2 regions of the Micromonospora sp. NPDC049102 genome follow, and region 2 is predicted to be linked to the other one. Evidence: riboswitches for the same ligand, from Rfam matches in the RefSeq annotation. Region 2 holds a riboswitch; the other holds the start of a gene.
What was found. Region 2 has a riboswitch for thiamine pyrophosphate ahead of thiE (thiamine phosphate synthase). Riboswitches for the same ligand answer to the same signal wherever they lie in the genome.

Region 1: linked by a shared signal. The riboswitch ahead of ACGFH9_RS10205 (ECF transporter S component) and the one ahead of thiE (thiamine phosphate synthase) in region 2 are both predicted to bind thiamine pyrophosphate.

What each region holds. Positions count from the first base shown of each region.
Region 1 covers NZ_JBICTE010000007.1:77,144-83,016, reverse strand. Annotated here, with positions in the region: gene ACGFH9_RS10225 (DUF6328 family protein) at 1-254, opposite strand, end outside; gene ACGFH9_RS10220 (sugar isomerase domain-containing protein) at 408-1,157, opposite strand; gene ACGFH9_RS10215 (aminoglycoside N(3)-acetyltransferase) at 1,154-1,960, opposite strand; gene ACGFH9_RS10210 (alpha/beta fold hydrolase) at 2,000-2,830, opposite strand; TPP riboswitch at 2,938-3,042, shown strand; gene ACGFH9_RS10205 (ECF transporter S component) at 3,120-3,707, shown strand; gene ACGFH9_RS10200 (ABC transporter ATP-binding protein) at 3,806-5,221, shown strand; gene ACGFH9_RS10195 (energy-coupling factor transporter transmembrane component T family protein) at 5,274-5,873, shown strand, end outside.
Region 2 covers NZ_JBICTE010000001.1:411,138-417,010, forward strand. Annotated here, with positions in the region: gene ACGFH9_RS01930 (thiamine phosphate synthase) at 1-354, opposite strand, end outside; gene ACGFH9_RS01935 (thiazole synthase) at 351-1,130, opposite strand; gene thiS (sulfur carrier protein ThiS) at 1,127-1,327, opposite strand; gene thiO (glycine oxidase ThiO) at 1,327-2,421, opposite strand; gene thiE (thiamine phosphate synthase) at 2,418-3,041, opposite strand; TPP riboswitch at 3,036-3,145, opposite strand; gene ACGFH9_RS01955 (ThuA domain-containing protein) at 3,436-5,873, shown strand, end outside.

The DNA.
Region 1 (5,873 bases), on a different contig from region 2:
TTGCGCCCCTGGCGGAACAGCGCCCGGTGGAACGCCACCGGCGAAATGATCATCGCGGTGGCGGCGGCAGCGGCGAGCAGGGCGACGATGTAGACGTCCCGCTGGAACTCGCTGGTCCGGGTGAACCCGTTGCTGAACGGCAGGGTGAGCAGGAAGGCGAAGAGGATCTGCACGCCGGTCTGGGCGACCCGCAACTCCTGGAGCAGGTCGGCGAAGTTGCGCTGCCAACGCTGCTTCTCGGTCTCCTTGGACACGCGCTACCTCCGGTCAGACGGTACTGCCGGCGGTCCCGGCCGCCGGCAGCAACGTCAATGCCCCACACGGCCGAGCGCGAAACTGGTTCACGACATGTCCCGGCCATCTGCCGGCCACCCCCGGACACCACGACGTCGATCGACCGGACCGGGTCAGGACCCGCGGCGAATCCGACCGACGTACCGGGCCTCCAGCGCGTTGTTGTGCGCGTCCCCGTCCGGGATGTTGGCCGACAGGTAGACCGGAGGCCGCTCCCCCGCCGCGAGTATCCGGGCGACCACCTCCACGGTGACCTGCTGGGCCAGGAGCGCGGCCGTGATCGAGGAGACCGCGCCGACCGCGCCGCCGCCCGGCAGCGGCAGCGTCGCGTCGCCGTACGGTGCGCCGTTGTCGAGCACCACGTCGGCGAAATCGGCCAACGTGCGTCCGGACGGGTGGCGGGAGGTCATCCGGCCGGAGTGCTGCGCGGAGGTGATCGCCACCAGCGGATGGCCCCGCTCCTTGACCAGCGTGGCGAACTCGACCATCGCGCCGTTGACCCCGGAGTTCGAGGCGAGCACGAAGACGTCGGCGGGCCGTACGGGGGCCAGCTCGTAGAGCCGGTGCGCCACCGCCGGGTCCCGCTCCAGCAGCGGCCCGAGCACGTCGGCCGGCTCGCCGCCGAGCAGCACCAGGTCCCGCAGGGCGATCCGGTTGGTGGGCACCAGCCCGCCCGCCCGACCGGCGATCTCCATGGCGAGGGCCTCCGAGTGCCCGGTACCGAAGGCGTGCACCACCCCGTCGGCGCGTACCGCGTCGGCGATCAGATCGGCGGCCCGGCCCACGGCCTCGGCCTGGCTGGCGGCGACCCGGGCCATCGTCTCGGTCACCACGGTCAGGTAGTCCTCGGCGCTCACCGTCATACGTCCTCCGTCCGTCTGTTGCGGGCGAACCACCGCGCCGCGAAGTCGACAGCCGCCCGCTGGCCCACCAACCTCGCCGTTCCGGCGCCCACCGGGCCGACGCGGACCACCGCCGTGTCGTCGAGGTCGCGGCCCAGCGCGCCGAAGTCACTTCCGTCGATCCGGACGTCCTGCCACCACACCCATTCGCGGCCACCGTCGGCGGTCCGCACCGCCGCGCCCAGTCGCTCACGCACGACGGCGGGTCGGCGGTACTCGGCCAGGTGCAGCGACGTGTTGACGCCGTGGTCGACCCCGAGCAGCAGCACGTCGGCGTCCAGGTCGTAGAGCCGGGCCAGCGGAGATCCCTCGCCGAGCATGTCGGCCAGGGTGTGCCCGGCGACCACCCGCTCGGCCGCCGGGCCGAGCGCGGCGAAGGACACCTGGGGGTGCCCGCTGCGCAGCGCCGACGGCCAGCAGCGGACCGTCTCGGCGAACACACCCATGTGCCGGCTCGGCGTGAGCACCGGGTCGAAGCCGGGCATCTCGGCGCGGATCAACGGCCACCAGTCCACCGGCACCGGTGGGTTCCGCCACTGCGCCGGGTCGCTGTTGTCAGGTGTGTGGGTGGGCACCACGATGGTGCCATCCGGACCGAGGGCGTCACGCAGGGCCAGCACCAGCGCCTGCGGCCCGCCACAGACGTAGCCCAGTGGGCGCATCCCGGCGTGCACCAGCACCGTCGATCCGGGGCGTACCCCCAGGAGGCGCAGCTCCGCGGCGATGGACCGGCGGGTGCCCGGCCCGCCCACGGGCGCGGTCACGGCGTTCCCCCGTCCCACGTTCCCCCGGCCCGGCACGGCTCAGGCCGTCCCGGCGACCCGCGCCAGGACCGCCTCGGCCAGCGCGGCGGGCGCGGCGTCCGGGATCCAGTGGCTCACCCCGGCCAGGGGTACGAAGAGGTAGTCGCCGGTCACGTTCGCGGCGCACGCCTCGGCGGCGGCCCGGCCGATCGCGACGTCCCGGTCACTCCACACGTACGTGGTCGGTACGGCGACCGGGCCGACGGCGGCCAGGTCGGCACGGGACATGGCCCGGTACCAGTTCAGGGCGGCGGTCAGTGCGCCCGGCTCGCGCATCGGGTCGGCGTAGCGGTCGACGCGGGAGGCGTCGCCGACCCCGCCCAGCAGCTTGCGCAGCGCCGTCGCGTGCCACGCCAACAGCACCTTCTCGGCCTTGCCGGGTTTGCGGAACAGCGCGATGTACGACGAGCGGGCCTTCTGCTGGCCGTCGGTGGCGAGCGCGTGCGCCATGGCCGCCGGATGGGGCACCGACACCGCGGTCAACGTACGGACGCGCCGGGGGTGCGCGGCGGCCACCGCCCAGGCCACTATCGCGCCCCAGTCGTGGCCGACCAGGTGCACGGCGTCCAGACCGAGCGCGTCGAGCACCGCGACCGCGTCGGCGACCAGTTCGGGGATGCGGTACCCCGCCACCTCGGCGGGCCGGGCACCCGGCGAGTAGCCCCGCTGGTCCAGCGCGTACGTGCGCAGGCCGGCGGCGTGCAGGGGCGGCACGACCTCGTCCCACTCGCCGCTGTGCTGCGGAAAACCGTGCAGGAGCAGGACGGGGGCGCCGTCGGACGGGCCGCCGGTGCGTACCTCGAACGTCAGACCCCGCGCGTCGACCTGCATGATCGTCAGCCTACCCAGCCGTCGTCGTGCCGGCCCGGATGCGCGCACGTCACGACGCCCTGCTGGGCTGTTACCCCTGGTCGGTGCTAGCGTCAGCGAGACAACTTCACATCCGACAGGGGAGCGCACAGCGCTGAGAGTGCGGGCACGCCCGCAGACCCTCGAACCTGATCTGGGTAATGCCAGCGCAGGGAGTTCGGTCGACCTCCAGCCGCGCCGTGAGTCCGGTGCCACCGGACGCGCGGCGTGCGTCTTCTCCTGGTTCGTTTCACTGAACTGGGAGCACAGCATGGACAACACCACCCACCGCTGGCGCACGATCGACATCGTGGTCGCCTCGGTGATCGCGGTTGCCTTCGGCGTCATCTTCTGGGCCTGGGGCCTGGTCTGGAGCGCCACCGAGGGCGCGTTCGCCTTCTTCCCACCGGCGCAGACGCTGATCTACGGCGTGTGGCTGCTGCCGGCAGTGGTCGGCGGGCTGGTCATCCGCAAGCCCGGCGCCGCGCTCTACTGCGAGACGGTGGCCGCGGTCGTCTCCGCGCTGCTGGGCAGCCAGTGGGCCGGCACGGTGATCCCGCAGGGCATCGTGCAGGGTATCGGGGCCGAGCTGGCGTTCGCCGCGTTCCGCTACCGGTCGTACCGGCTGCCGACCGCCGTGCTGGCCGGCGCGCTGACGGGCCTCAGCGCGGCCCTGTTCGACTTCTTCGTCTGGAACGCGGACTACGCGCTGGGCGACTACCGCATCCCGTACGCGCTGCTCACCATCGTCAGCGCCACGATCATCGCGGGTGTCGGCGGCTGGCTGCTCACCCGCGCCCTGGCCAACACCGGCGCCCTGGACCGCCTCCCCTCCGGCCGAACCCGCGCGCTGATCTAGACCTGCGCGCACCCCGTGATCAAGAGGTTCGCGTCATCGGCAGGCGGAATTCCGACGCGAACCTCTTGATCACCGGCGAGGACATGGATGAGGGAGGGATCGTGGGCGTACTGCTGCGGGGTTTCGGGTGGCGGCACGCCGGGCGGCGGGCCTGGGCCGTGCGCGGGGTGGATCTCCGGGTGGAGGACGGCGAGCGGGTCCTGCTGCTCGGGCCCTCGGGAGCCGGCAAGAGCACCCTGCTCAGCGCGCTGGCCGGGCTGCTGGCGGAGGACTCCGGTGAGCAGGAGGGCACCGTCGAGATCGACGGGCTCGACCCCCGCAAGGGCCGGGAACGGGTCGGCATCGTCTTCCAGGACCCGCAGACCCAGCTGGTGATGGCACGCAGCGGCGACGACGTCGCGTTCGGGTTGGAGAACCGGGGCGTACCGACCGACGAGATCTGGCCACGGGTCGACGAGGCGCTACGGCGGGTCGGCTTCCCGTACCCCCGGGACCGCGGCACCGCCGCCCTCTCCGGCGGCGAGCAGCAGCGTCTCGCCCTGGCGGGCGCGCTGGCGCTGCGGCCCGGCCTGCTGCTGCTCGACGAGCCCACCGCCAACCTCGACCCGGACGGGGCTGCCCTGGTCCGGGGTGCCGTAGCGGGCGCACTGGACGCCGACACCACCCTGATCCTGGTCGAACACCGGGTCGCCGAGGCGTTGCCCCTGGTCGACCGGGTGGTCGTCCTGGAGCCCGGCGGTGGGGTCCGCGCCGACGGCACGCCCGACGTGGTCTTCGCCGCGCACGGCGACACCCTCGCCGCCGAGGGGGTCTGGGTGCCCGGCCATCCCGTCGCGCCGCGCCGGGCCACCGCCGCGGCCGGCGACGTGTTGCTCACCGCCGACCGGCTCGGCCTGCCGCCCCGGCTGGGCTCCACCGATCTGACGGTACGCGCCGGAGAGGCCCTCGCCGTGCGCGGACCGAACGGCGCCGGCAAGTCCACCCTGGCGCTGCTGCTCGGCGGGCTGCTCAAACCGGGCACGGGCCGGGTCACCGCCTCGGCCGAGCTGGCCGGCGCCCACCACCGCACTCCCCCGCACCGCTGGCGCGCGCCCGCGCTGGCCCGACGGATCGGGTCGGTCTTCCAGGAACCGGAGCACCAGTTCGTCACCGGCACCGTCTTCGACGAGCTGGCGCTCGGCCCACGCCGGACGGGCCAACCCGAGGCGGCGGTCAAGGAGACGGCGGCCGGACTGCTGGAGCGGCTACGGCTGACCAGGCTCGCGGCGGCCAACCCGTACACCCTCTCCGGCGGCGAGGCGCGACGCCTCAGCGTGGCGACGGCCCTGGCCACCGCGCCCCGCCTGCTGATCTGCGACGAGCCCACCTTCGGCCAGGACCGGCGGACGTGGGGCGAGCTGGTCGACCTCTTCGCCGACCTGCGCGACGCCGGGCACGGCGTCGTCAGCGTCACCCACGACGTGGACTTCGTCGCCGCGCTCGCCGACCGCACCGTCACCCTGGAGCGGTCGTGACCGTGCCGGCGCGTCGCGACCGACGCCTCGACGCCGGACGGGAGGTTCACCGATGATCAGCATCGAACCGGTCGCCCGGCCCGGGGCGCCGCTGGCCCGGCGCAACCCGGTGGCGAAGCTCGCCGCCGCACTGCTCTTCTCGTTCACCCTGCTGGCCACGCTCGACCCGCTGGCGCCCGCGATCGCCATCGCCGTCGAACTCGCGGTCCTGCCGCTGTTCGGCCTCCGCTACCGGGTGCTGGCCCGGCGTGCCCTGCCGCTGCTGCTCAGCGCCGTCGGCATCCTGGTCACCCTGGTGCTCTTCGCCGCCGACCAGTCCGGTCGCGTCCTGCTGGACGCCGGCCCGGTGCTGGTGAGCACCGGCGTGCTGCTCACCGCGCTCGGCCTGGTGCTGCGGATCTTCGCGGTGGCCCTGCCCGGCGTGATCGTCTTCGCCACCACCGACCCGACCGACCTGGCGGACGCGTTGATCCAGAACGCGAAGGCGCCGGCGCGGTTCGCCGTCGGAGCGCTGGCCGCGTTCCGGCTGGTACCGCTGCTGGGCCAGGAATGGCAGATGATCAGCATGGCCCGCCGGGCACGGGGCGTGGACGCCGGACGCAACCCTGTGGCGAAGCTGCGGCTGTTCGCGTCCACGGCGTTCGCGCTGCTG
Region 2 (5,873 bases):
CGGGGAGACCGTGGCGTAGTGCTCGGTGGTCAGACGGTTCAGCTCGGCCACGCTGTGGCAGGAGCGGCCGACCAGCGGCAGAGCCGGCGGCGGGTAGGGGCCGGCGGCCGGCAGGTGGACGGCGTCCCCGCCCAACGGGTCGGGGCCGGCCACGATGAGGGTCCCGCCGGCGTCGGCGAGGATCGCGCGCAGGTCGACGGCGAGAGCGGCGCGTTCGGCGCGGGGCAGGTCCTTCTCCCGGAGCACGACCCAACGCACTCCCCCGGCGACCGCCCCCGCCACGACACGTTCGAGACCGCCCCTGGCGACCAGCCGGTCGGTCAACAGGACGACCCCCGGCAGCAACCCCGTCACAGGTCCGGTCTTCCCTCGTCGGAGGTGGAGGGCAGGGCGTGGAAACGCCGGGCGATCCGGCCCGCGCCCGCGGCGAGGCGTCCGGCCTCGACTGCGTACCGCATCGCCGTCGCCATCGCCACCGGGTCGGCGGCCCGGGTGACCGCGCTGGCCAGCAGGACCGCGTCGCAGCCCAGCTCCATGGCCAGCGCCGCGTCGGACGCGGTGCCGATGCCGGCGTCGAGGATCACCGGGACGTCCACGCTCTGCCGGATCAGCCGGATGTGGTGCGGGTTGCCGATGCCGAGCCCCGAGCCGATCGGCGCGCCGGCGGGCATCACCGCGGCGCAGCCCACGTCGGCGAGGCGGCGGGCGAGCACCGGGTCGTCACTGGTGTACGGCAGCACCGTGAAGCCGTCCGCGACCAGTTCCTCGGCGGCGCGGAGCAACTCCACCCCGTCGGGCAGCAGCGTCCGCTCGTCGCCGATGACCTCCAACTTCACCCAGTCGGTGTCGAACGCGTCGCGCGCCAGTCGGGCCACCTTCACCGCCTCGGTCGCGGTGTGGCAGCCGGCGGTGTTCGGCAGCAGCCGTACCCCGCGCCGGTCCAGCAGTTCCAGCAGCCCACCCCCGGTGCCCGGCGCGGTGTCCACCCGGCGCAGCGCCAGCGTGACCAGCTCCGTACCGGACGCCCGGATCGCCTGTTCCAGCACGTGCAGGTTCGCGGCCCCACCGGTGCCCAGGATCAGCCGGGAGCCGAACGTCGTCCCACCCAGTTCGAACGGCACGCCGCTCACCCGCCCTGCGCTGCGGTGAGCACTTCGACGCGGTCGCCGTCGTGCAGCTCCGTGACCGGCCAGCCGGTCCGGGGCACCACCTCGCCGTTGACCGCGACCGCGACGCCACGCTGGTGCGGGGCGACGTCACCGACCAGATCGGCCACCGACGCGCCGCCGGGGACAGTGCGCCCGGTCCCGTTCACCGTCAACTCCATCACTCCTCCTCGAAACCGCGCATCGGGCCGGCGAACCGGTCGGCGCCGAAACCGGTGAGCAGCGGGTCGGGTACTCCGGTAAGCACCAGGTCGGTGATCGTCTCGGCGGTGACCGGGGTGAGCACGATGCCGTGCCGGTGGTGTCCCGTGGCGGCGAGCACGTCCGGCCGGCCGGGCAGCGGCCCGAGGATCGGCGCGTTGTCCGGGGTGCCGGGCCGCAGACCGGCGACGGCCTCCACCAGGTCGTACTCGGCCAGCTCGGGTAGCAGGTCGACACCGGCGCGCAGCAGTCGCTGCACCGCGCCGGCGGTGACTGTGGTGTCCGACCGCTCCTCGACCGTCGCCCCGAGCACCACCTCACCGTCGGTGCGGGGCACCAGGTAGACGTGCTCGCCGTCGGCGTACCCCCGGATCACGTGCCGGAAGCCCGGCGCGACGCCGCCGGGCGCGCGCAGCCGCAGGATCTGGCCCTTCACCGGCCGCACGGGCAGTCCGGTGAGGGCGGCGGCACCGCAGCCGGCCGCAACCACGGTGACCCTGGCGTCCACGTCGGACAGCCGCCGGACCGGTCGCGGCACGAACGCCGCGCCAGCCCGCCGCGCGGCCGTGCGCAGCGCCGGTACCAGCAGCCGGGGATCGACCTGGTGGTCGGTGGGCGCGAGCGCGCCACCGCGCACCCGCGGGGCGAGCGCCGGCTCGCGGTCGCGCAGCTCGGTGGGGCGCAGCGGCGTCACCGGCAGACCAAGACCCTGTTGGTACGCCCAGAGCCGGCGCGCCTCGGCCAGGTCGTCACCGGTCAGCCCGACCATCAGCGTGCCCTCGCTCCGGTAGCCGATGAGGGTGCCGCTGGCCTCGGTCAGCTCGGCGGCGAACGTGGGCCAGCGGGCGGCGGAGGCCACCAGCAGCTCGGTCAGCCGACGCTCACCGAAGTACGCCTCGGCGACCGGAGAGAGCATCCCGGCGGCGACGCCCGACGCCCCCGATCCGGGTGCCGCGTCGTGTACCTCGACGCGCAGGCCCCGGCTGGCGCAGCGCCACGCGACGGCCAGCCCGATCGGGCCCCCGCCCACCACCGCCACCTCGGTACGCGTCACGCCAGCGCCCGCAGCAGTTCGGCGGTCGCCCGCGCGGGGTCGGCGGCCGCGCAGATCGCCCCGACCACCGCCACCCCGTACGCCCCGGCGGTCCGGAGCGCTGGCACCCGGTCGGCGGTCACCCCGCCGATCGCGATGACCGGCACGTCGACGGCGTCGGCGACGTCGCGTATCCCGACGGTTCCGATGGGGTCGGGCAGACCGACCTTGGTGCTGGTGGCGTGGCACGGGCCCACGCCCAGGTAGGTGGCCCCGGCGACGACGGCCTCGGTCGCGGTCCTCGGCTCGCGGGCGGTGGCGCCCAGCACGCGGGTTGCGCCGAGCACGTGCCGGGCCGCGGCGACCGGTAGGTCGTTAGCGCCGACGTGGCCACCGGCGGCGCCCACCGCGAGCGCCACGTGCAGCCGGTCGTTGACCAGGCACGTCGCGCCGTACGACGCGCACAGCGCCAGCACCCGGGCGGCCAGGTCGTACGCCTCGCGGTCGGTGGCGGAGTCCTCCACCCGGACCTGCACGACGAGGTCGGCGCGGGCCGCCGCGAGGGCGGCCCGGACCACGGTGAGTGGATCGCGCCCGGGTCGGGTGTCGGTGATCAGATGCAGTCGGCCAAGGGACGGCACGGCAACGCTCCTCCCTGCGCCGGCATTACCCGGATCAGGTTCGACGGTCGGGGGCTGTCAGCCCCCCTCTCAGCCCGGTACACCGGGCTCCCGTGGGTTACTTGCGTGTCACCGTACGACATATCGCCTCCCCTGCCAAGGGAGAACCCGCCGCCCCGGCGCGAGAGATCGATCGGGGTGCTTTCTCCGGTCCTGTTCGGAATGTCGCCCGCCGTTGCAGAACCGTTACCCGCCGGCATCTTGCCGGACATCGATGCAGCAGAACTAATTTGTTCAGCGAATCGACAAAATGCCGGCGTGGACGCCCTGGCACGGCGTCTCCACCGGCTCCATCTGGGACGGTCTTCGGCGAGCCGGCCCCGCGAGTCCTGTCCACCGCGACATTGGAGGCGGCGTGTCCCGTTCTCGTCGTGCCCCTGTACCACTCACCGCTACCCTGTTGTCCCTCGCGCTCGCGTCGACGGCCCTGATCGGGTCTCCGGCGCAGGCGGCTCCGGTCGCAGCGCAGGTCCCCCCGCGAGACGCGCAAGCCGCGACTCCCTTCTCCAAGGTGGTGCAGAAGGCACCACCGAAGGCAGCGAAGGCCGCAGCGGCCGACCCCTACTCCGTCCTGGTCTTCTCGAAGACCGCCGGTTTCCGGCACGACGCCATCCCCACCGGCATCGCCGCCATCCAGCAGCTCGGTGCCACCAACGGCTTCACGGTGGACACCACCGAGGACGGTGCCGCGTTCAGCGACGCTAACCTCGCCAAGTACCAGGCTGTGATCTGGCTCTCCACCACCGGAGACGTCCTGAACGCCGACCAGCAGGCGGCCTTCGAGCGGTACGTGAAGGCCGGCGGCGGTTACGTCGGCGTCCACGCCGCCTCGGACACCGAGTACAGCTGGGCCTGGTACGGCGACCTGGTCGGCGCGTACTTCGCCAACCACCCGCAGAACCAGCAGGCCACCGTCAAGGTGGAGGACCCGGCCCACCCGTCCACCACCGGACTGCCGGAGCGCTGGTCCCGGTTCGACGAGTGGTACAACTTCCAGACCAACCCCCGGTCGGACGTGCACGTCCTGGCCAGCCTGGACGAGAAGAGCTACACCCCGGGCGCCGGCGCGATGGGCGCCGACCACCCGACGGCGTGGTGTCAGGACTTCGACGGTGGCCGCTCCTGGTACACCGGCGGCGGGCACACCCGCGAGTCGTACGCCGAGCCCGAGTTCCTCAAGCACCTGCTCGGTGGCATCCAGACGGCGGCCGGCGTGGTCGACGCCGACTGTGGCGCGTCGAAGACCTCCAGCTTCGAGAAGGTCACGCTGGACAGCAACACCAGCAACCCGATGGAGCTGGACATCGCCCCCGACGGGCGGGTCTTCTACATCGAGCGCGACGGACGGGTCCAGATCATCAAGCCGGACACCGGCAACACCGTCACCGCCGTCGACCTGGACGTCTTCACCGGCAACGAGGACGGCCTGATCGGCATCCGGCTCGACCCGGACTTCGCCACCAACAAGTGGGTGTACCTGTACTACGCCCCGAACGACAACGTCACGCGCAACCTGCTGTCCCGGTTCACGGTGACCGGCGACACCATCGACCTGGCGAGCGAGAAGCAGGTGCTCCGGGTCGACACCCAGCGCAACACCTGCTGCCATGCGGGCGGCAGCATGACGTTCGACAGCGCCGGCAACCTCTACCTGGCCACCGGTGACAACACCAACCCGTTCGAGTCCAACGCGTACGCGCCGCTCGACGAGCGGGCGGGTCGCCAGGACTACGACTCGCAGCGCACCTCGGCCAACACGAACGACCTGCGCGGCAAGGTGATCCGGATCCACCCGCAGGACAACGGGACGTACACGGTTCCGTCCGGCAACCTCTTCGCCCCGGGCACCGAGAAGACCCGTCCCGAGATCTACGCGATGGGCTTCCGGAACCCGTTCCGGATCGGCACCGACCCGAAGACCGACACGCTGTACGTCGGTGACTACGGGCCGGACGCCAACGCGGACAACCCGAACCGGGGCCCTCGTGGCCTGGTCGAGTGGAACGTCGTGACCCCCGGCAACTACGGCTGGCCGTACTGCACGGGCACGAACGAGGCGTACAACGACTACACGTTCCCGTCCGGTCCGAGCGGTCCGAAGTTCGACTGCGCCGCGCCGGTGAACAACTCGCCCAACAACACGGGCCTGACCAACCTCCCGCCGGTCGTTCCGGCCACCGTCGACTACGGCTACGCCGGTGACGCGCGGTACCCGGAGATCGGCGGCGGTGGCGCCCCGATGGGCGGTCCGGCCTACCGGTACGACGCCAACCTCAACTCGACCCGCAAGTGGCCGGCCTACTTCGACGGCAAGGCGCTGCTCGGCGAGTGGAACCAGAACAAGATGTACACGATGCAGATGACCGCCGACGGCAAGTCGTTGGTGGACATCAACCAGCTCCTCCCCGGTATGTCGATGATCCGCCCGATGGACTTCGAGTTCGGTCCGGACGGCGCGCTGTACCTGATCGAGTGGGGTAGCGGATTCGGCGGTAACAACGACGACTCCGGGGTCTACCGGATCGACTACACCGCCGGTGACCGCGCGCCGATCGCGGCGGCGACCGCCAACCCGACCTCGGGTCCGGCGCCGTTGACGGTGACGTTCTCCAGCGCCGGCTCCCGGGACCCGGACGGCGGCGCACTCACCTACGCGTGGACGTTCGGCGACGGGCAGACCTCCACCGAGGCCAACCCGACGCACACGTACGCCACGGCGGGCAACTACACCGCCCAGCTCACCGTGACCAACCCGAAGGGCCGCACCGCGGTCGCCAACGTGCCGGTCACCGT